4 regions of the Streptomyces sp. NPDC058637 genome follow, and region 3 is predicted to be linked to each of the others. Evidence: riboswitches for the same ligand, from Rfam matches in the RefSeq annotation. Region 3 holds a riboswitch; each other region holds the start of a gene.
What was found. Region 3 has a riboswitch for cyclic di-AMP ahead of ACFWVP_RS11325 (C40 family peptidase). Riboswitches for the same ligand answer to the same signal wherever they lie in the genome.

Region 1: another riboswitch for cyclic di-AMP. It lies ahead of ACFWVP_RS12195 (M23 family metallopeptidase); the one in region 3 lies ahead of ACFWVP_RS11325 (C40 family peptidase).
Region 2: another riboswitch for cyclic di-AMP. It lies ahead of ACFWVP_RS13675 (transglycosylase family protein); the one in region 3 lies ahead of ACFWVP_RS11325 (C40 family peptidase).
Region 4: another riboswitch for cyclic di-AMP. It lies ahead of ACFWVP_RS32855 (peptidoglycan DD-metalloendopeptidase family protein); the one in region 3 lies ahead of ACFWVP_RS11325 (C40 family peptidase).

What each region holds. Positions count from the first base shown of each region.
Region 1 is NZ_JBHXRD010000010.1:22,435-28,039, forward strand. It holds gene ACFWVP_RS12185 (PrsW family intramembrane metalloprotease) at 1-547, shown strand, start outside; gene ACFWVP_RS12190 (aldo/keto reductase) at 617-1,561, opposite strand; gene ACFWVP_RS12195 (M23 family metallopeptidase) at 1,778-2,818, opposite strand; cyclic di-AMP (ydaO/yuaA leader) riboswitch at 2,830-2,982, opposite strand; gene ACFWVP_RS12200 (PP2C family protein-serine/threonine phosphatase) at 3,214-4,371, opposite strand; gene ACFWVP_RS12205 (MerR family transcriptional regulator) at 4,509-5,255, opposite strand; tRNA gene ACFWVP_RS12210 (tRNA-Met) at 5,363-5,436, opposite strand.
Region 2 is NZ_JBHXRD010000011.1:87,410-93,014, reverse strand. It holds gene ACFWVP_RS13690 (nucleoside triphosphate pyrophosphohydrolase) at 1-483, shown strand, start outside; partial or broken gene ACFWVP_RS13685 (cytochrome P450) at 480-1,890, shown strand; gene ACFWVP_RS13680 (transglycosylase family protein) at 1,996-2,988, shown strand; cyclic di-AMP (ydaO/yuaA leader) riboswitch at 3,279-3,449, shown strand; gene ACFWVP_RS13675 (transglycosylase family protein) at 3,450-4,151, shown strand; gene eno (phosphopyruvate hydratase) at 4,436-5,605, shown strand, end outside.
Region 3 is NZ_JBHXRD010000009.1:79,525-85,129, reverse strand. It holds gene ACFWVP_RS11345 (helix-turn-helix domain-containing protein) at 1-358, opposite strand, end outside; gene ACFWVP_RS11340 (ATP-binding protein) at 589-1,020, shown strand; gene ACFWVP_RS11335 (LysR family transcriptional regulator) at 1,083-2,000, opposite strand; gene ACFWVP_RS11330 (LysE family translocator) at 2,073-2,720, shown strand; gene ACFWVP_RS11325 (C40 family peptidase) at 2,739-3,209, opposite strand; cyclic di-AMP (ydaO/yuaA leader) riboswitch at 3,213-3,409, opposite strand; partial or broken gene ACFWVP_RS11320 (hypothetical protein) at 3,750-4,063, opposite strand; gene ACFWVP_RS11315 (ATP-dependent Clp protease proteolytic subunit) at 4,091-4,702, opposite strand; gene ACFWVP_RS11310 (ABC transporter permease) at 4,591-5,586, opposite strand.
Region 4 is NZ_JBHXRD010000050.1:31,022-36,626, forward strand. It holds gene ACFWVP_RS32840 (STM4011 family radical SAM protein) at 1-375, shown strand, start outside; gene ACFWVP_RS32845 (GNAT family N-acetyltransferase) at 329-805, opposite strand; gene ACFWVP_RS32850 (SGNH/GDSL hydrolase family protein) at 862-1,689, opposite strand; gene ACFWVP_RS32855 (peptidoglycan DD-metalloendopeptidase family protein) at 1,921-2,865, opposite strand; cyclic di-AMP (ydaO/yuaA leader) riboswitch at 2,870-3,041, opposite strand; gene ACFWVP_RS32860 (tyrosine-protein phosphatase) at 3,448-4,257, shown strand; gene ACFWVP_RS32865 (DUF6126 family protein) at 4,354-4,527, opposite strand; gene ACFWVP_RS32870 (helix-turn-helix domain-containing protein) at 4,604-5,332, opposite strand; gene ACFWVP_RS32875 (aspartate aminotransferase family protein) at 5,429-5,605, opposite strand, start outside.

The DNA.
Region 1 (5,605 bases), on a different contig from region 3:
CTGGCTGGCCGTCTGGTCGCGCCAGCGGGAGCTGCGTACGCTCTCCGCCGAGCTCCCCGTCTACGCGTCGGCCGGCTGGCTGACTCCGGCCGAGCCGCTCGCACTGGCCTCCATGCGGGCGCGGGGCCTGGCCCGCGACATGGCCAGGCACTGGAACAGCCACCCGGACCGGGCCCGGGGCAGGGCCGCGGCCCGCGCGGTCGCGGAGTACGAGTCGTTCGCGACCTCATTGGCCGTGCTGCGTCACCGGGCCCGCCGCGACGGGGCGGGCCGGGACTTCGCCGTACGGGAGCAGGAGCTGCTGCACCACCTGTGGCAGCGCCGGGACATCGCCGGCCCGGCACTGACGTACGCGGCCCACGCGACGGGCCGCCTCCGCGCGCACCGTGTGCCGCCGCCCCCGTTCCCCCGGCAGGTCGCCCACGGCGCGCCGTATCCGCGGCAGCGGGTGCCGGCGCCGCACCGGCACTACGGCGGCTACAACCCGTATCTCCAGCCTGGTACGCGGCAGCCGGGCACCGGCGACGGGCCCGTACCGCCCGGTTGACGGCCGGGCGGTCGTCGACCGCGGGGCCGGGGAACCGCCGGTGCCCTCGGCAGCCACGCGCGGCGGCTGTCAGGCGGACGCCTCCGTCAGCTCCGCCAGCTGCTGCCCGGTCAGCCGCAGGTCGGCCACCGCCACGAGCGCGGGCAGCTGCTCGACCGTACGGGCGGAGGCGATCGGCGCGGCGACGGTCGGCCGGGCGGCCAGCCAGGCCAGTGCGACCGTGGCGATCTCCGCGTCGTGCTCCTGCGCGACCTTGTCCAGCGCCGCGAGCACCTTGCGTCCGCGCTCCGATTCCAGGTGCTGTCCCGCGCTTCCCGCCCGTGCGCTGTCGACCTCCGTGCCGGGCCGGTACTTCCCGGTGAGGAAGCCGGAGGCGAGCGCGAAGTAGGGGACGGCGGCGAGCCCGGCCTCGGCGGCCGTGTCGAGGAGCGCGCCCTCGTAGGTGCCGCGCGACACGAGGTTGTAGTGGGGCTGCAGCGCGACGTACCGGGCCAGGCCCTCACGCTCGGAGAAGTCCAGGGAGGCCCGGAGCCGCTCGGGGCTGATGTTGGAGGCGGCGATCTCCCGCACCGTTCCCGCCTTCACCAGCTGGTCGAGGGCGGTGATGATCTCCTCGACGGGGACGGTCTCGTCGTCGAAGTGCGTGTAGTAGAGGTCGATGTGGTCGGTGCCGAGCCGGCGCAGCGACGCCTCGGCCGCGCCCTTGATCGTGGCCGCGGACAGTCCCTTGTACGCGGGGTGGGCGCCGACCTTGGTGGCGACGACGACGTCGTCGCGGTTGGCCCGGGCGGCCAGCCACCTGCCGAGGATCGTCTCCGACTCACCGCCCTCGTTGCCCGGGACCCAGGCGGAGTAGGAGTCGGCGGTGTCGACGAAGTTGCCGCCCGCCGCGGTGTACGCGTCGAGGACGGCGAAGGACCGGTCCTCGTCCGCCGTCCAGCCGAAGACGTTGCCGCCGAGGGCGAGCGGGAATACCTGGAGGCTCGAGGAACCGAGCGGGCGCAGAGTCGTCATGACCGGCACCAACCGGTCAGCCGAGGCAACTATTCCGCGGACGCCACGTCGTGCCGGGACGGGCGCCACCTCATGCCGGTCCCGCGGCACCCTCGGGCCCCCGACGCGGACCGGCAGCCCTGACGTCGGGGGGTGTGCGTCAGGGCTGCCGGGGTTCGGGTGCGCCGCACGGACGCGCCACGTACGAGGACCGGATCCGTCGTACGGGTGCGGGGCTCAGACCGTCAGGCCCTTGCCGCGCAGCCAGCTCATCGGGTCGACGGCCGAACCGCCCGCGGTGTGGACCTCCAGGTGGAGGTGGGGACCGGTCGAGTTCCCGGTGGAGCCCACACGGCCGATGGTCTCGCCCGTGCTGACCTTCTGGCCGGCGGTGACGTCCATCGAGGACTGGTGGGAGTACGAGACCTCGGTGCCGTCGTCGAGCACCAGGACCGTGTGGTAGCCGTACGAGCCCGACCAGCCGGCCGACTTCACCGTGCCGCTGTGCACGGCCTTGACCGGCGTACCGGTCGGAGCCGCGAAGTCCAGGCCCGTGTGGTAGCCGGAGGACCACATCGAACCGGCCTGGCCGTAGGCCGTGGTGATCGTGTACGAGGACGTCGGGACGGCGTAGCTGGCGGCGAGCTTGGCGAGGCGCTCGGCCTCCGCCTTCTTCTTCGCCGCCTCTTCCGCCGCCTTCTTCTCGGCTGCGGCGTCGGCCTCGGCCTTGCTCTGCTGCTTCGCGGCCTGGGCCGCGGCCTGCTCGGCGGCGGCCTTCTCCTCCGCGGCCTTCGCCTCGGCGGCGGCGCCGGCCTGCTGCTGCTCGGCCTGCTGGAGGATGCGGGCGCGCAGCGCCTCACCGGCGTCGGTGGCGCCCTGCTCCGCCTCGGCGGCCGTGATCCCGGCGGTGGTGAGCGGGGAGGCGTCGGTGGCCGGCCCGGTGCCCGCGTCGGAGTCGTCCGACATGAAAGCGCTCATACCGGGAAGGGACTTGGCGTCGGGGAGATTGTCCGCGATGGAATCGGGAAGGGAGATGGAGACCGGCGGCTTGCTCTGCGCCGTGGCCATGCCACCCGCACCGACGGCCGCGATGACGCCGACGCCGAGGACGGTGGAGCTACGGGCGAGACCACGCTGCTTGGCTACGCGGTGCCTGCCTCGCACGGGACGGATGGACTCCTCGGTGGGATTCCATTCCTCCCAAGTCCTCTCCTCGCCACCGACGGTGTCGGACCTGAAGGGTGACGGGGCCTCGGGGGCAGGCTGATTGGACGCCACGTGGGCGCACTCCTTTCCTTCCTTATCGCCTACCGGGTTAGCTGACGGGTTCGGAGCAGGAAGGTCTCCTACGGGCTCCTTCGTCTCTCACGAGACACAGGTGCCCGATTCACCCCATGTAGGTGGTTCCCCGGTTCCCTTGCGGAATTCGGCGCTCGCGCACGGTGCCGCCTCTTGCGACGACTGGGACCGCGCTGCGTTATCGAACGTTAATAGACTCGGGGGCCCGATTCCAAGCTGTTCCTACTGATCATTCGTCACTCCGGCCTGGACTTCAGTGCAGAAAACGGCCCTAAACGGACGAGTTGGGTATTCCTGTTTCGGCCATCCGTTTCTGACGGTGTGTCAAATGTTATGCGGAGTGACACGCTTCGACTACGGACGGTCGCTACAGGTCATCCATCGGCCCGCCCCACGATCTTCACCGTCGTCCGCCGCTCCGGCTGCCCCCGCGCCGGCCGGCCGACGGCGAGCAGCGCCAGGTCGTCGGTCGAGTGGCCGCCGGTGTGCAGGCGTACGTCGTCGGTGAGCGCGGAGAGCAGTTCGTCGGGCCCGGGGAAGATCCGGCCGCGCAGCCGCGCGGCCGGGTCGTAGAAGGCCCCGTCCGCGTCCCGCGCCTCCGAGAGGCCGTCCGTGAACGCCAGGAGCGTCGACCCGGCCGGCAGCTCCCACTCGTCCGAGCGGTCCGGCCACGCCCCCAGGTCCATCCCGATGGGCAGCGCGGGCACGGTCGGCGCCAGCACCTCGAGCGCCCCGTCCGCGTGCAGCAGGATCGGCTCGGGATGACCGCGGTTGACGATCCGCACCGTGCCGGAACCTGCCGGGATCTCGGCGAGCACAGCGGTGACGAACCCCTCCATGGAGTCGAGCCCGCCCCGACGGCTCCCTTCCCGCGCCAGTGCCCGCTCCAGCCGCTGCGCGACACCCTCCAGGGACAGCTCCTGCTCGGCCGCCTCGCGGAAGGCCCCGATCATCACGGCCACCGCCTCCACCGCGTCCAGCCCCTTGCCCCGGACGTCGCCGACGACCAGCCGCACCCCGTACGGGGTGTCCGCGACGGCGTACAGGTCGCCGCCGACGAACTCGTCCGCCTGCGCCGCCTCGTACCGCGCAGCGACCAGCAGCCCGCCGATCCGGTCGTCCGGGGTGGGCAGCACCGCGCGCATCGCGGTCTCCGCGATGACCCGGGCCGAGGCGAGCTGCTCGTTGCTGCGCCGTACGACGCCGTTGATGGCCAGGGCGAGCACGGAGACCGTGATCACCGTGAGCAGATCGGTGATCGGCACGACGTCGGTGATCACACCGGCCGAGAGCCGGATCACGAGAACGGCGAGGACCGCGGCCACACCGGTACGGACCGTGCTGGCCAGCGAGAAGAACGGTGCGGCGATCAGCGGGGCCGCCGCGAAGAGCGGAACGGCGGTCACGGCGGACGGAGTCACCAGGTCGAAGACGATCCCGCCCGCGATCATCAGAGCCGGCAGCGCACGCACGAACCGCCGGGCACCGATACCCCCACCGGCTCCGGCCCGTCGGCTGTCCCACTTCCCCACCTGTGCACCCCTGCCCGGTCCGCCCACGGCTGCGGACGGTACCGCGATCCACCCGGACCGCGCGGAGCCGCGCCGTGCGGCGGCTCGTCATCGGCCGAAGGGAGGAGCGCGCCGGCGCACCGTCCGTCCCCCGGAGGTCAGCTGGAGAGCCGGTGCTGCGCGTAGATCGTCAGTGCATCCCGTACGAAGACGGCGGTGCCGTCTCCGTACCGATCGTAGTTCTTCCCGAAGCGCGGATCGGCGACATACATCTCGGCGAGGCCGGTTACGTACGACCGGGTGACCGTCGTGGTGCCCGAGAGCCACGCGCAGTGGCGCCGCGCGATGTCCTGTGCCTCCTCGCCGCCCGCGTCCAGACCGGCCTCCCTGGCAGCCCCGAAGTCCCGCGCGATCGCCTCGTGCACGCCCTGGAAATCGGCGCGCTCCCCGGCGCTCAGCCCGCGCCACCACCGGTCGCCCTTCTCGTAGGCGTCCCGGCCCCAGCGCTCGGTGACCTCCTGCTCGTACGCCGTGTGGTCGAAGCCGTCGAACACTTCCTGGGCCATGAGTCCCTCTCCCTTCCCGGTCCTGTGGAGAGTGGTCCGCACCGACGCGATCTGCCGCCCGATGCGCTCCTGCTCCCGCTCCAGCAGGCGCAGATGGGTCCGCAACGCCGCGGACGTGTCCCGCTGCCCCTCCAGTACGTCCTTGATGGCGGGCAGCGACAGCCCCAGTTCCCGCAGCAGCAGGATGCGCTGCAGCCGGACGAGGGCGTCCTGGCCGTAGTAGCGGTAGCCGTTGGCGCCCGTACGGCTCGGCACGAGGAGACCGAGATCTCCGTAGTGCCTGAGCGTTCGGCTCGTCGTACCGGCTTGCCTGGCGATTTCCTGGATGGACCACTCCATGCCGGAAACGCTAGATGTTTACGCTGCGTCAAGGTCAAGCGGTGGCGGGTCGCGGGCATACGACTGAGGCCCGGATCCTTGGAAGGATCCGGGCCTCTGTCTTTCAGTAGCGGGGACAGGATTTGAACCTGCGACCTCTGGGTTATGAGCCCAGCGAGCTACCGAGCTGCTCCACCCCGCGTCGTTGTGATTGCAACTCTACGGCATCACGGAGGCCGCCTCGACCAATTACCGCCGAGGGCACTCCCGCACCCGTTGCGGACCGGCATCCACCCCATGGATCGAAGCCATCAACACCGCGCATGGAAGGGACAGTTGCCATGGGTGGTGCTTTACCCAAAGATGTTGCC
Region 2 (5,605 bases), on a different contig from region 3:
CTGCGCGAGGAGCTCGGGGACGTCCTGCTCCAGGTCGTCTTCCACGCCCGGATCGCGCAGGAGGACCCGGACGAGCCGTTCTCGGTCGACGACGTCGCGGCCACGATCGTGGAGAAGCTGATCCACCGCCACCCGCACGTGTTCGGCGACGCGACCGCCGAGACCCCGGAGGACGTCCACGCGCACTGGCTCCGTACGAAGGCGATCGAGAAGCAGCGCGACTCGGTCACCGAAGGGGTGCCGCTGGGACAGCCCGGCCTCGCCCTTGCGGCGAAGCTCGGCAGCCGGGCCCGTCACGCCGGCCTCGACGTCGCGCTTCCCACGGGCGACTCCATCGGATACCAGCTGCTCGCCCTGGCCGTACGCGCCGAGCAGGACGGCACCGACCCGGAGGCCGCCCTGCGGGCCGCCGCCCGCACCTACCGGGACGCGATCCGGGCGGCGGAGGGCCACGCTCCCGCTGCGGATAACGTCGAGGGGTGAACGACAGCCCCGCCGACACCCCCGCCGAAACCCCCGCGCCCGACGCACCCCGGCCCACGCCGGACACGCCTGGGCCGGACGCGCTCGCCGCCCCCGACACCCCGGCGCCCGACAACCCGGCCCCCGGCACCTCGGCGACCGGCACCCCCGGGCCGGAACTCTTCACCTGGGAGTTCGCCACCGACCCGTATCCCGCGTACGCCTGGCTCCGCGAGCACAGCCCGGTACACCGCACCGCGCTGCCCAGCGGCGTCGAGGCCTGGCTCGTGACCAGGTACGCGGACGCCAGACAGGCCCTCGCCGACACCCGGCTCTCCAAGAACCCGGCACACCACGCCGGGTCGGCGAACGCCAAGGGCAAGACGGGCATCCCGGGGGAGCGCAAGGCGGAGCTGATGACGCACCTGCTGAACATCGACCCGCCGGACCACACCAGGCTGCGCCGGCTCGTCTCCAAGGCGTTCACCCCGCGCCGGGTCGCGGAGTTCGCACCGCGCGTGCAGGAGCTGACGGACCGCCTCATCGACACCTTCGTCGAGAAGGGGGAGGCGGACCTCATCCACGACTTCGCCTTCCCGCTCCCCATCTACGCGATCTGCGACCTGCTTGGGGTGCCCCCGGAGGACCAGGACGACTTCCGGGACTGGGCCGGGATGATGATCCGGCACGGCGGCGGGCCGCGCGGCGGCGTGGCCAGGTCGGTCAAGAAGATGCGCGGCTACCTCGCCGAACTCATCCACCGCAAAAGGGAGAATCCCGGCGACGACCTGATCTCCGGGCTCATCCGGACGAGCGACCACGGCGAACACCTCACCGAGAACGAGGCCGCCGCGATGGCGTTCATCCTTCTCTTCGCCGGCTTCGAGACCACGGTCAACCTCATCGGCAACGGAACGTACGCCCTGCTGCGCAACCCGGAACAGCGGATGCGGCTGGAACGCTCACTGGCGGCGGGCGAGACGGACCTGCTGGCCACAGGCCTCGAGGAACTGCTGCGCTACGACGGCCCGGTGGAGCTGGCGACCTGGCGCTACGCCACCGAACCCGTCACCCTGGGCGGACAGCGCATCGCGGCCGGAGACCCCGTCCTCGTCGTGCTGGCCGCCGCCGACCGTGATCCGGAACGGTTCCGCGACGCGGACACGCTGGACCTCGCGCGGAGTGACAATCAGCACCTCGGATACGGGCACGGCATCCATTACTGCCTGGGGGCACCGCTGGCCCGGCTGGAGGGGCAGGCGGCGTTGGCCACACTGCTGCGTCGGCTCCCCGACCTGCGGCTCGCCGCGGAACCTGCCGATTTGCGATGGCGGGGCGGGCTCATCATGCGCGGACTGCGGACACTTCCGGTGCGGTTCGAGCCCGGACACCAGGTCCGAAAAAAATGACACTCTGTCAACTCTGTGACTTTCACGTGATCTCCGCTGCATCGACTTGTGACACACGTTCGAGTACGGCTAGGTTCACCGTTCGACTCACCCGTCACACGTCAGTCACACGGAAGGCAATCCCATGGGCTCCGCGAATGGCAGACACCGCCGCCCTCGTCAGGCACCCGCCATCGTCGTCGCCGCGGGCGTGACGGGATCGGCCATCGCCATCCCGTTGCTCGGTGCGACCGGCGCGCACGCCGCCGACGCCTCGACCTGGGACCGGGTCGCCGAGTGCGAGAGCGGTGGCATGTGGAGCGCCGACCTCGGCAACGGCCACTACGGCGGCCTGCAGTTCTCGCAGGACGACTGGTCGGCCTACGGCGGCACGGCCTACGCGGCCCGTGCCGACCTCGCGAGCCGTTCGCAGCAGATATCGGTCGCGGAGAAGGTGCTGGACGACAAGGGCCCGCAGGCGTGGCCCAGCTGCGCGGTGATCTCCGGACTCGCGCTGGACGGCACACTGCCCGGCGTCGACCCGGGCGGTGAGCCGTCCGCCGACCCCACGGACACGGCCACCCCGTCGGGCGCACCCTCGGTCGAAACGCCGGACAAGAGGGCCGGGGCGGACGAAGCGGACAGGACGGGCAGCAACGGCAACAACGGCAAGACGGACAAGGCCGACGAAGAAGGCAAGTCCGAGTCGTCGTCGTCGCCTTCCGCCACCCCGTCCCCCGAAGCCTCCGAGGCGTCCGGCGACTCGAAGGGCAGTGGCGAGACGAGTGGGAAGCACCGCGGTACACCGGCCCCCGATGCGGGCACCGGGACGGACCTGGAGGACGGGCGCGAGTCCGGACGGCACGCCTCGCGCGGCGACTCCGGGGCCCGCGAAGGCGCGGAGACGGGCGCGGACGGAACGTACACCGTCCGCGAGGGCGACAACCTCTGGTCGATCGCGGACGCGCGGGAGCTGCCCGGTGGATGGCCCGCGCTCTACGCGGCCAACAAGGTGGAGCTGGGCTCCGACCCGGATCTGATCCTGCCCGGCCAGAGTCTCGACCTGGGCCTCCAGGCGGACGCGGAGGATGCCGGGAAGGACGCGCGGACCCCCGCGGAGACCACGGTCGGCAACTGATCAAAAGCGGGAAAACGCCCCAAAATCAGGGGTAGTTCAGAGGCCTATGTCCACTTATGTGTAAGTGAGACATGGGTCTCTTTGCTTGAACTGGCGCGCCTCGTCCGCCCGCTCGGCCCGCATCGCCTCCGACCTGCGGAAACGACCTCGCTCCCTGAGGCGGTAAGTGCTGATTGCCAGTTATGTCCATCTTTGAATGTAGGCGTTGCGTGTGTTTACGGTCTGAACTGCTCGCACCGCGGGCACCTTCGACCGTCACGCCGAATCCTGCCGTCGGCCGAAGGGGACAGACGCGTAAAGCGCCGTAGGCAGGAGCGGGGGACCCAGGTAAGTGCCGGACCCGGCCGTCGGAAGACGGGCGAGGACCGGCTCGGGGTGAAGTCGCCTTTCAGTACGGGCGACCGGGCAACTCACAGGCCCGAACCCGACAGCTCACCTCGTAGGCGTCGGTGAGGAGAACCATGCTGCTTTCGCGCAAGGGCAAGCACCGTCGCCCGTCCAAGGCCGTCCGTATCGCCACCCTGGCCGGCGTCACCGGCGCGGCCGTGGCCGTTCCGCTGATGGGTGCCACCGGTGCCTCCGCCGCCTCCGTCGCCACGTGGGACGCCGTCGCGCAGTGCGAGTCCGGTGGCAACTGGTCCATCAACACCGGCAACGGCTACTACGGCGGCCTGCAGTTCTCGCAGTCCAGCTGGGCTGCCGCCGGCGGCACCCAGTACGCCTCCCGTGCCGACCTGGCCACCAAGGGCCAGCAGATAGCCACCGCGGAGAAGCTCCTCGACCTGCAGGGCCCGGGCGCCTGGGCCTGCGCCGGTGCCGGTGGCCTGACGAACGACGGTGTGGACCCGGGCGTCGACACCGGCTCCGCGCAGAGCGAGGCCGAGCCGAAGGCGGCGGCCCAGCCGGAGCGCAAGGCCGAGCAGCCCGCCAGCCGCAGCGAGACGCGCACGGCCCCCGAGGCCGAGAAGACCGTCACCACCCCGACCGGCGACAAGGTCGAGAAGGGTGACGGCGAGTACAAGGTGAAGGCCGGCGACACCCTCAGCACGATCGCCGGGGCGAAGGACGTCAAGGGCGGCTGGCAGAAGCTGTTCGACCTGAACGACGACATCGTCGAGGACGCCGACCTGATCTTCCCGGGTCAGCAGCTCCACCTGAAGTAGCAGCCGGGTCCCTCCTCCCGGCGGTGCTCCCCGGCCCGGCGCGCTCACCCCAGTGCGCGCCGGGCCGGGGCCTTTTCGGGGGCGTCCGTGAAGGGGACCGTTCAACTGTTGTAGTTACCAGTCAGTAAATTTCTGAGCTTTGCCCGTAATGCGGTCCCTTGGGTCCTTTTTCGTCCCAGGGGACGGGCGGTCGGCCGACGCGGCGGGCCGGGCCGGTTAGGCTCGTGTCGCAAGGCCACAGTGACCCTGCACAACCAGTGTCATATCCCAGAAGGAGATGCCTCGTGCCGTCCATCGACGTCGTCGTAGCCAGGGAAATCCTCGACTCCCGGGGCAACCCCACGGTCGAGGTCGAGGTTGGCCTCGACGACGGCAGCACGGGACGTGCTGCCGTTCCGTCCGGTGCCTCCACCGGTGCGTTCGAGGCCATCGAGCTTCGCGACGGTGACCCCAACCGTTACCACGGCAAGGGTGTCGAGAAGGCCGTCCTCGCCGTGATCGAGCAGATCGGCCCGGAGCTCGTCGGTTACGACGCCACCGAGCAGCGCCTCATCGACCAGGCGATGTTCGACCTCGACGCGACCGAGAACAAGGGCTCGCTCGGCGCCAACGCCATCCTCGGTGTCTCGCTGGCCGTGGCCCACGCCGCGTCCGAGGCCTCGGACCTCCCGCTGTTCCGCTACCTCGGCGGCCCGAACGCGCACCTGCTGCCCGTTCCGATGATGAACATCCTGAACGGCGGCTCGCACGCCGACTCCAACGTGGACATCCAGGAGTTCATGATCGCGCCGATCGGCGCCGAGTCCTTCTCCGAGGCCCTGCGCTGGGGTGCGGAGATCTACCACACGCTGAAGAAGGTCCTGAAGACCAAGGGCCTGTCCACCGGTCTCGGCGACGAGGGCGGCTTCGCCCCGAACCTCGAGTCCAACCGTGCCGCCCTGGACCTCATCATCGAGGCCATCAAGGAGGCCGGTTACGTCCCGGGCCGTGACATCGGTCTGGCGCTCGACGTCGCCGCGTCCGAGTTCTACAAGGACGGCGTCTACGAGTTCGAGGGCAAGTCCCGCTCGGCCGCCGAGATGACCGAGTACTACGAGGAGCTCGTCTCCGCGTACCCGCTGGTCTCCATCGAGGACCCGCTGTACGAGGACGACTGGGCCGGCTGGAAGGTCATCACCGACAAGCTCGGCGCCAAGGTGCAGATCGTCGGCGACGACCTCTTCGTCACCAACCCCGAGCGCCTCGCCCGCGGTATCGAGGAGGGCTCGGCCAACGCCCTGCTCGTCAAGGTCAACCAGATCGGTTCGCTGACCGAGACCCTGGACGCCGTCGAGCTCGCCCAGCGCAACGGCTTCAAGTGCATGATGTCCCACCGCTCCGGTGAGACCGAGGACGTCACCATCGCCGACCTCGCCGTCGCCGTGAACTGTGGTCAGATCAAGACCGGCGCCCCG
Region 3 (5,605 bases):
CCGAGGTCTCCAGGGTGCGGGCGGCCCCGGCCTGCGACTCCAGGCTGATGAAGTCGCGGTACTGGGGCGGGATGAGGCCGCGATAGGCGTGCCACCACCCGTTGCCGCCCCCGCCCGCCGAGCCCGCGAGTGCCTGCAGCAGGGAGCGGAGCTGCGTGTCGTCCACCCCGTAGGCGTCCAGTAACCGGGTCACGTCGGCCGGCCTCACCCCGCTCGCACCCGTCTCGATCCGGCTCACCTTGGACTGGTGCCAGCCCAGCAGCCGGGCCGCGTCACGGCTCGTCAGTCCCGAGCTGTGACGCAGACCGCGCAGTTCCTCGCCGAGCTTTCGACGACGTACGACAGGGCCGTGCCTCATGCCGGCCTCCTTCCGCTGTACGGAGAGCCGGCCCGTACCGGGACGGCTCGGAAAGGGGCCAGTGTTGCGCCCGTATGGGGCTTACGGGGCAGAGTTCACCGTATTGAGCGACAGATATATGCATATCTTGGTGGATCGCCGTTACAGAGGGCAGCATCAGTGGCAGTCTGACGCGAAGCACAATCCAGGCCGATCGCGGGTCGGTCCGGGCGGGAAGGGACGGCGTCGCCATGGCGGACCATCAGGAAGCAACCGTCACTCTGCCGAGCGATCCGGCCTCGGTGTCCGCGGCCCGGAGACACGTGGCCAGGGTGCTCACCGAATGGGGTCTGCCCGATGACACCGAAGCCGCCGACGTCATCCGGCTGATCGTCTCGGAACTCGCCACCAACGCCGTCCTGCACACCTTCGGGCAGTCACCCACCTTCACGGTGGATCTCCGCCTAGACCGGGACGTGGAGCTCTACCTCGGCGTGACGGACAGTCACCCGCGCTGGCCCCAGCGGCTGCCGGCTGCGGTGCAGCAGGACAACGGCCGCGGCATGGTGATCATCCGGGCCCTGGCCAAGGAGTGCGGCGGGCGGCTCGGCGTCAGCCCCACCGCGGACGGCGGCAAGACCGTGTCGATCGCCCTTCCCTGGTCCGGGCCCGCGCAGAGCTGACGTCCGGTACGGACCTGATGCCCGCGCGGATCCGATGCCCGGCACCGGGCACGCGCCGGCGGTCACTGTGTACCCGCCGCCCGGCCGAAACCGCTTCGGAGCAAGGCCCTCAGAGTGGTCGCCGCGGCGGTGTTCCGGTCGCCCCGGTGCACCACGGAGATCGTCCGCCGGAAGGCCACGGGCTCCAGCCGGCGTACGGCGAGTGGGGTGGAGGACATCGACGCGACCATCTCCGGCACCACCGCGACCCCGAGACCGGCGCTCACCAGCGCGCACACCAGCGCGTAGCCGGGGGATTCGCACACCACGGCGGGAGTCGCCCCCGCCTCGGCGAGTGCACGTTCCACCCCACGGCGAGGCGGATGGGCGGGTGCGCTGCTGATCAGCGGGCGGCCCGCCAGCTCGGCCACGGGCAGCGGGCCGCTGCCCTCCGACAGCACATGGCCGACCGCGGTGACCAGTACCAGCTCCTCCACGAGCAATGGATCCGCGGACACACCGGCCGGCATCGGATCGGCGGCAGCGGGCTCGTACGCATGGGTCAGAGCGAGATCCACGTCGCCGGCGGCCACGGCGGCGACTCCGAAGGGCGGCTCGTAGTCGGTGACGGTCAGCTCCACATCGGGGTGCGCGCGCCGGAACGCGCTGAGTACGGGGGGCAGCAGATGGATCCCGGCCGTCGTGAACGTACCGACGCGCAGCCGCCCTCCCGACAGCCCCGCGAGCCGGGCCAGCTCGTGCCGCGCCTGGTCCATCTCGTCCAGCACCCTCCTGGCCCGTCCCGCCAGCAGCTCCCCGGCCGCCGTCAGCCGTGCCCCGCGATGGTGGCGCACCAGTAGCGCCGCACCGGCCTCCCGCTCCAGCTTGGCCAGCTGCTGGGAGAGTGCGGGCGCGGTGTAGCCGAGCCGAGCGGCGGCCCGCGTGATCGAACCGGCCTCGGCCACCGCCACCAGCGCGGCCAGGCGTGTCGGGTCGTACATTAAGCGTTCCTTTTGGTGGACCCAGAAGATTGCAAGTACACGCTAAAGGGCCGGCCGGGTCAGGGTGTACTCATGGACGCACAACTGCTCGCCTTCATCGGGGTGGCCGCCGGGATGGTCGCGCTGCCCGGCGCCGACTTCACCGTGGTCGTACGCAACGCGCTCGCCTCGCGCGGATCGGGGGTCGCCACGGCGGTCGGCGTCGCCGCGGGCCTGCTGGTGCACACCGCGCTGGCAGTCGCCGGACTCGCCGCGGTGCTCGTGACGATGCCCGTACTCTTTCGCGCCGTGCAGTTGCTCGGTGGCGCCTATGTGCTCTATCTGGGGCTCAGCGCCCTGTACGCGATACGGCGCCGGCGAGCGGCGGGCGAACGGGCCCAGAAGCCGGACGAGGCCGGGTACAGGGCGCCGATGAGCCCCGGACGCTCACTGCGCCAGGGATTCCTCACCAACGCCCTGAATCCCAAGGCGCCCGTACTCTTCCTGAGTCTGCTGCCCCAGTTCGTCCCCGAGGGGCAGCCGCCCCTCCCGAGGACCCTGCTGCTGGCCTCGGTGGTCGTACTCCTGGCGCTCGTCTGGTTCCCGGCCGTGGCCCTGCTCGTGGACCGGCTCGGCCGGTGGCTGCGCCGGCCGCGTACCGCCCGCGCCATCGAGGGCGGCAGCGGCGCGGCGCTCACCGCGCTGGGGCTCGTCCTGGTGGGCGGGCCCCTGCTGCACTGATCCGAATCGCTACGACCGTCAGCGGACCCTCCCGTACCAGACGCTCTTCGACCAGATCTTCTCCAGCCGGACCACGGCCCCGGACTTCGGCGAGTGCCAGATCTTCCCAGCGCCGGCATAGATGCCCACGTGGTAGACACTCCGGCCCGCGTGGAAGAAGACCAGGTCGCCGCGTTGCCGCTGCGACCTGGTGAGGTGGCGGGTCTTGTTGTACTGCTGCTGGGCCGTGCGGGGGAGTTTCTTGCCCGCCTTCTTGAACGAGTAGAGCGTGAGGCCCGAGCAGTCGAACCGGTGGGGGCCTGTGGCGCCGTAACCGTACGGCGACCCCTTCTTCGAGGCGGCGATCTTGAGCGCCTTCGTCGAATGGGTCGCGGCCTCGGCTTCGTCGACGAGGCCGGGGGCCAGCATGGTGGTGCCCAGAGCGATGGTGAGAACCGAGGCCGTTCCGGCTCGGGCGATCAGAGACGGGACATGAACCTGCGCAGTCATGCGCAACCCTTCGTCAGCCGCCTGTGAAGGATGACCTGTCGGGTTCGGGCTGGCGAAGTTGCCCGGCCGCACAAGGCGGCTTCACCCCGAGGACCGCCCGGGTGTCCGGTCGGCCCGTTGTGCTCGGGTCCTCCACTCCTGCCGATCCACTTCTGTCGACCAGGCATCCGGACAGTGGCAGGACTCGGCGTCCGCCCGGACCGCCCCGCCGCGGTGGCGGGGGCTTGTCGTCTCAGGGATCTTTACTCACGCACCGCCGGATTTCCGAGCTGAAATGGCGTTATGTGAGAGTCATCACGACTGATCCATTCGGGTGGACGGGGCGGATCCGGGCCCTCGGCGTCGTCGGTCGACCAGCCCCGTACCAGCGGCGGAACGACGTATTCCGTTCAGTGTCCGCGCGGATTGCGCAAGTTGAGCTGTCCCTCGTGCGGGGGGCCGTCTACGCCGAACGAGCGAGGAAATTCGATCGACCCGTCGGGCGTGTCGTGAACGGGCGCCGAAAGGCCGGTGGCGTGCAGGAGTCGGGCGGGGCGCCGGTCAACTCGCTGGCCGGGGAGGCATGGTGACCCGCCCGGCGCACCGCTCCCCGTCCGGCAGCCGCGGCGCGCGTGCCGGTGGGGACGCGTGGATCGACGCCTCGCCCCGCTCGTGCACGAGTGCGAGCGCGTCGCGGAAGGCCGCGGCCCGCTAGGCCGGCGCCTGCGCAGCCCGCAGCGCCCCGTACGCATACGGGTCGGCCAGATCCGGCCCACCTGGCCGAGCGCTTCCAGGTACCGGTCGATGAACTCCGCCTCGGTGCGGGTCGGTGCGGGGAGCGGGCGAAAACCGGGGCGAGCGCGTGGGGGATTCACCTCGCGGGGAGTGGTGGGCCGGTACGGCTAGCGATTCTCAACGACGTGGTCCACGATTCCGTACGCCAGGGCGGCCGGTGCGTCGAGGATGGTGTCCCGCTCGATGTCGGCACCGATGTCCTGTGCGGAACGCCCCGTGTGACGGGCCGGCATGGCGGTGAGCGTCTCGCGCACGCGCACGCGCACCGACTCACGTGCCTCGATCCCGAGATCGGAGAGCCGGCCCCGCACCGGTTCGTCCGGGGCGGGCTGCCGAACGACTGCCCGGGCGCCGGGCAGGGCGTGTCGGCGTCCGGGCGCGAGCAGCACGGCGGCACTGGATCCCGCCTGGCCGAGACAGAAGGCTTCCACCTCACAGGTGAGGTACGGCATGGTGTCGTAGATCGCCTTCACGGCGAGTCGGGAGGCGCGTGCGTGCCGGTACGGCATGGCCCGGGTCGATGTCGACGAGGCCGGAGCAGCGGAAAGCCGTGCAGCAACCGCCTGACACGGCGGAGGACGCACGGCCTGTTCCGGTGCGAGACCGCTCAGCCCACCGGGACTGGATCGGGCCTGTGTACGGAGGGATCGGCGCCGTCGGTCCGCTCCGGGCGCCTGCGCCCGCCGATCAGGACCGCGACCAGGCCGAGCGCCGCCCAGGCCGCCAGGACCGACGCGGCACCGCCCGCGGCGCTGCCGTCGAAGAACGCCACCGAACGGAGCAGTGAGCCGCCCGCGCCCGGCGGCAGCCACTGCCCGATCACGCCGACCGGCTCGGGGAGCAGTTCGGGCGCGCTGGTGGCGCCGGAGAACGGATTGCCCAGCAGCACCATCAGCAGCGCGCCCAGGCCTATGCCCGGCGTGCCGATCAGGACGGCGAGCCCGGCCACGGCCGAGCCGATCGCCAGCACGGTCAGCCCCATGACGCCGGCCTCGGCCCACCAGCCGCCCGTGATCACGCCGAGCCAGCTGTGGGCGACCGCGGTCGCCACGATGCCCACCAGAGCCGCTGTGACGGCCAGGGTCACCGCTGCCCGGGCGCCGCGCAGCTTCATCAGGGTCACGACCGCCCCGGAGGCGACTCCGGCGAGCGCCAGCGGCAGGATGCTCGCGCCGAGCGCGCTGCCGCGGGGGTCCGCGGCCGGCGCCGCCACGACATCGGTCACCGGTACGGCGGTCCCGGCGGGCGCCGCGCCCGCGACCGCCTCGGTCAGCAGTTGGGAGACGACGGGGCTCGCCGCCGACGCGGTGAGCAGTTGCGGCCCCTTGTCCCCGGCCACGACCGCGCCGTATACGACCCGGTCCTCGATCGCGGCGCGAGCGGCGGACGCGTCGTCGTAGCGGTGGATCTCGAAGGCCCCCTCATGCCGTTCGAGCTGCTCGTGCAGCTGATCGGCCGCGGCCGCGGAACCGGCGACGCCCACGGGCAGGTCGCGCGGCGCGATCCGCGCGGCGGGCCACGAGAAGGCCCAGAGGGCGAGCGCCACCATCAGGGGGACGAGCAGGATGACCGCCACCGCACGGTGGTTCGGTGCAGACGGCATGGCGAGCGCCTCAATTCGA
Region 4 (5,605 bases), on a different contig from region 3:
GACCCGCTGTTCCCGTACAGCAGGCACCCGCACCGTTCGGCGGGGCTGCCCTGCCGGACGGGCGAGTCCGTCATCTCGGTGGACGGTGAGGGGACGGTGCGGCGCTGCCACTTCGTCCGGGCCGAGCTTGGCAACCTCTACGACGGCAGCTACCGGCGCTCCCTCGGGCCGCGTGGCTGTCCGGCCGAGGTGTGCGACTGCCACATCGGCTACGTGCACCTGGAGACGCTGCCCCTGTACGACGTCTTCGCGGGCGGTGTCCTGGAGCGGATACCCGCCCGCCCGCGGACCGCAACCGCCCGCGGGCAGTCCCTCACGCTGTCGCCGGTCAGGCTCGCGGAGCGGCGCCCGGGCCTGCCGGACGTCGCACCATGAAGACGTCGACCGGGTCCTGGGACTCCACGACGAATCCGTGACGCCCGTAGAGCCGGCGGGCGGCGCTGCCGCGCAGGACGTTCAGCCGCACGGCCACGCCCTTACGGTCGGTGTCCGCGAGCACCGTGCGCAGCACGGCCGATCCGAGCCCCCGGCCCTGGTGGCGCGGGGCCAGGTAGAAGTGCTCCAGCAGCTTCCCGTCGTCGGCGGGCCGGACGGTGACGCATCCCGCGAACTCACCGCCGGCCAGGACGAGGGAGGTGTGGCGGGTGGAGAACGAGTCCCGCAGCCGCTGCCGCACCCTGTGCTCGTCGTAGCGGCCGAGGCGTTCCAGGTCCGCGCGCATGACGACGGCCCGCAGCTCCGCGACCGCCTCGACGTCCGTGGCCCGCGCGGCGCGCAGCACCCACTCCGCGCAGGGCGCGGGCAGGGGCGACGGACCGCTCCGTACGGGAGCCGCGGGGACCGCACCGTCCGTCAGAGGGCTCACAGGGGGAGCAGGTCGGGGCGCTTGGCCTCGACGTGGTCACCGGAGGACTCGCCGCGCAGACGTCGTCCGATCCACGGCACGAGGTACTCACGCGCCCAGTGGATGTCGTCGCGCCGCACCTCGATCGTCCTGCGCTGTACCTGCGGCGGCCACATCCGGTCGGGGTCGGCCGGTACGTCGAGTCCCAGGACCTGGGCGGCACGCAGCGCGACCCGGGTGTGCCCCTCGGACGAGAGGTGCAGCCGGTCGTCGTCCCAGGCGCGGCGGTCCTGCACGGACCGCAGCGACCACAGGTCCAGGACCGGGCAGTCGTAGCGGTCGGCGATGGACCGGACGTGGGCGGTGTACGTGGCGATCTTGCCTCGCAGGTGCCGGAGTACGGGGACGTGACGGGTGTCGAAGCCGGTGGTGACCATGACGGTGCCGACCGCCTGCGTCAGTTCGGCGACCGCGCGCTCGAAGCGTTCCGCCACGTCGTCCGGGTCGGAGCCGGGCCGGATGATGTCGTTGCCGCCCGCGCAGAAGCTCACCAGATCCGGTGCCAGCTCCTTGGCGCGGGGGACCTGTTCCGCGACTATCTGGTCGAGGAGGCGTCCGCGTACGGCGAGATTGGCGTACCGGAAGTTCCCGTGCGGGCCGTCCGCGGGACCTACCACCGCTCCGGGGACCGGGAGCTGGTCCGCGAGGAGGACCGCGAACCGGTCCGCCCAGCCGAGGAGCCTCCCGTCGGGGCCGGGGTCCCCGACGCCTTCGGTGAAGCTGTCGCCAATCGCTGCGTACGACCCGATGATGCCTCGTCGTGTGTTTCTCGAATCGTCTGCCACAAGCGCATATCCTGCACCTTCGATTGTGACCTACGCGACCGTAATAGGGGGTTGACGGGTGGTGAGAAAGACCACCCGGTCAGGTTTTGGTAAAGCCGGAATAAGAAGAGGGGCGGCGCGCAGTCGCGCACCGCCCCTCTTCTTCACGCCATTCGGAGACGCTCACCTGAAGTCGCTCATCCGAAGATGCCGGACGCGGACGCTCGGATGGAGACGCTCGGATGGAGACGCTCAGATGGCGACGCCGTGCGAGCGCAGGTACGCGATCGGGTCGACGTCGGAGCCGTAGCTCGGGCCGGTGCGGACCTCGAAGTGGAGGTGCGGGCCGGTGGAGTTGCCGGTGGAGCCGGAGAGGCCGATCTGCTGGCCGCCGGTGACGGTCTGGCCGGCGGAGACACCGAGCGAGGACAGGTGGGCGTACTGGGAGTACATGCCGTCGCTGTGCTGGATGACGACCTCGTTGCCGTACGAACCGCTCCACCCGGCCGAGACCACGGTGCCCGGGCCGATGGACCGGACGCCGGTGCCGGAGGCGGCCTGGAAGTCGGAGCCGGTGTGGTAGCCGCTGGACCAGCTGGCGCCGGAGGCGCGGTACTGGGTGGTGACGTTGGCGTCGGCGACGGGGGCGGCCCAGCCGGAGCTGTTGCCCGCGGAAGCGGCGGTGGAGTCGGAGGTGTCGGCGGTGTCGGTCGCCTTTACGGCCTTCTCGACCGGGGCGGCGGCCTTGGGCGCCGACTCGGCCTTCGAGGGGGTCGCCTCGGACGGCGCGGCCTTGGGCGCGGACCGCTCGGCCGAACCGGACGCCTTGGCGCCGAGGGTCAGCTTCATGCCCGGGAAGATCAGGCTCGGGTCGTCGCCGACGACGTCGCGGTTGTCCTTGTACAGCTTCTCCCAGCCGCCCTTGAGCTTCTGGTCGGCCGCGATCTTCGACAGGTAGTCGCCGGAGACCACGGAGTAGGTCTTCGGAGCACTCTGCTTCTTCGCCACCGAGGCGGCGGGCGCGCTGTGGGCGGCGCTCGCGGCGGACTTGGCGGCAGGCGCGGCCTGCTCCGCCGCGTGGGCGCCGGTGGCGCCGATCAGCGGAAGGGCGAGAACGGCGCCACCGGTCCCGGCGGCGAGGACGCCTCGGGTGATGGGGCCGGTCTTCGTACGACGGTGCTTACCCTTTGCGGGCATGGGGAGTTCCTCTCCGGCGCCTACGAGGTGAGCTGTCGGGTTCGGACTGGAGATGCCCGGCCGCGCTGGACGCGACTTGACCCCGAGCCGTTCCGGATCCCTCCGGCCGGCGGCTTACCTGGTTCCCCCGTTCCTGCCACACGTTGGTCGGTGCGGATTCCGGGCGGCGGCAGGATTAGGCGTTCCGTCCGGATTGACCGTGACCGTAAGCGAGCCAGGACGCCGGGAACAAGCCGCCGGTTGCGAACCGGAATCCGCTCTTCATTTCCCGCCGGGAATTACGGTCACACTCCGTGGATTACGGATCTTGGCTTTCCGCGCGGCGTCCGGAATACCCGCCCGCGGTTCCGCCACACACCGTCACGGATATGATCCCGCTCACCTGCCCGACCCATCTCCCATGCAAGCAGGGCATGTTCTGCCAAATGCATCAATACGGACATTGCTCGATTTCGTCCTCTTTCGCGCGGACCTGAAAACAGGGCGGCGGCCGAGACGGTTGTCCGATGAACGCATGTCGTATCGTCGCGAGCGTGGCCTCGTCGGCGAGCCGCGCCGACGCCAGACACTCCAGGAGTCCTTGTGACGCAGCTGCCAGAGGTTCCGTCGACCGACATCGAGCTGACCGGTGTCCGCAATTTCCGCGATGTGGGCGGGCTCCCGACCACGGACGGCGGGAAGGTCCGGCACGGACGCCTCTACCGCAGCGGCCACCTGGCGCACGCCACCGAGGCGGACGCGGCCTTCCTCGCCGGCCTCGGCCTGCACACGGTCTTCGACTTCCGCAACGCGGCGGACCGCAAGCTCGACGGTCATGACGTGGAACTGCCCGGCGTCCGGAATGTCAGCATTCCACTCTCGGACCCGGCCGACGGCGCCGAGTTCTGGCGGCTCGTGCGTGACGGGAACATCCAGCAGCTGCGATCGATCCTCGCCGGCGACAGGGGGACGGACCGCATGATCGCCTCGTACCGGTCGATCATCAAGGACCGCACGGCCGAGCACAGCCGGGTGCTGCACGCACTGGCCGAGGACAGCGTCCCCGCGCTCATGCACTGCGCCGCGGGCAAGGACCGGGCGGGCCTGTCGATCGCGATCTCGCTGCTGGCCGTCGGTGTCGAGAAGGAGGCCATCGAGGCCGACTACCTGAAGTCCAACGACGCGCACCGGCGCTACAAGGTGCGGCGCAGCGACACCTCTTCGGCGGGGATGTCGGAAGAGGTGATGGAACTGCTCAATCCGCTGTTCGGCGCGCACTCCGACTACCTCGACGCCGCGTTCACGGCGATCGAGGACACCTGGGGCGGCACGGAGCGCTACCTCACGGAGGGCCTGAAGCTTGCCCCCGCGACGCGCGAGAAGCTGCGCGAGCGCCTGGTCGAGGGCGCCTAGGGCCTCTCGTTCGGATCAGGCCGGGGCAGGGAGCGGGGCCGGCATGATCCGAACGAGAGGCCGGCCCCGGGCCGGCCGGCCGTCGCGCCGGGCGGGTCAGCCTTTGCCCGCCACGGTGAACAGGATGAAGAGGAAGGCCGCGACGACGTGCCCGGCCACCAGGTAGGCGAAGAGCCGGATGACCACGCCTCGGGGCATCTTCCGCTCCTGCGTGTCCTTACCCTCGGGCCTGCGCGGAGTGAGAGGGTCATAGTTGGATGAATCAGACATGAGAGTCCTCTCTTTCGACCGCTCGGGCCGAGGGGACGAAGGGTCTACGGAGTGGTGGAGCGGGGCGGGGCGGGGTTCACCCGCGGTGGACCTCGCCGCCCAGGCACAGCTCGGCGGCGGGACTCTGCAACAGCGTGTGGACGAAGAGCAGCCGCACACCGCCACGGTCGAGCGCGGCGATCCGGTGCGGGGTGAGCGAGTCGAAGTGCGCGCTGTCACCCGGGTCGAGGTCGTGCACGGTCTCCCCCAGGGCCACCCGCAGCCGCCCGTCGAGGACGTACAGCCACTCCTCGCCGGGATGGACGCGTACGAGATCGCTCTGGGCTCCGTACGGGACGCTCACCCGCAGCGCCTGCATGGCGCGGCCCGAGGCACCGGCCTGGTGGTACAGCCAGCCGTCGGCCTCCGCGCCGCCACCGCCCGAGGAGCCGCCCGAGGAGCCACCGGAAGACCCCTGGGAGATACCCGCGGAAGAGGCTCCCCCGGAACCCCCTCCGAAGGGGATCCCTCCGAAAGGTCCTCGCGGCGACCCGCCGACGGCGCCGCCGCGCACGATCGCGTCCCGCTCGGGCGGCATCTCACCGAGGAGCTCGGAGACCGTCGTACCATAGATGCGGGCAAGTCCGAGCAGCATGGGCAATGAGGGCTGCCTGCGGCCCGTTTCGAGCCTGGAGAGATGGGCCGGGGAGAGCCCGGCCCGCCCGGCGGCGGTCTCCAGGGTGAGACCTCGGTTGCGGCGCAGGTCACGCAGGCGCGGCGCGACCCCCGGCACCTCGTCGGCCACCCCTCCTTCGGGAGGATTCATGCTTCCATTGAGCCAGGATCTTTCCTCTCGGGCAAATTTTTTGCCTGAGAGGTAAAAAGCCCTGATGCGCCGTGGAGCGCCCTGGAGCAGTCGTGCTCACCGGTTGGCGACCGCCTGTTTCACCAGGGTCCTGCCGAAGTCCCACATCAGCCCGCCCCCGCTGTGCGCGTCGTCCATGACGGCCGTGAAGGCGGTCACGAAGCGGTCCACCTCCCGCTCCCCGATGACCAGTGGCGGAATCAGCTTGATGACCTCCATATGGTCGCCGGAGAC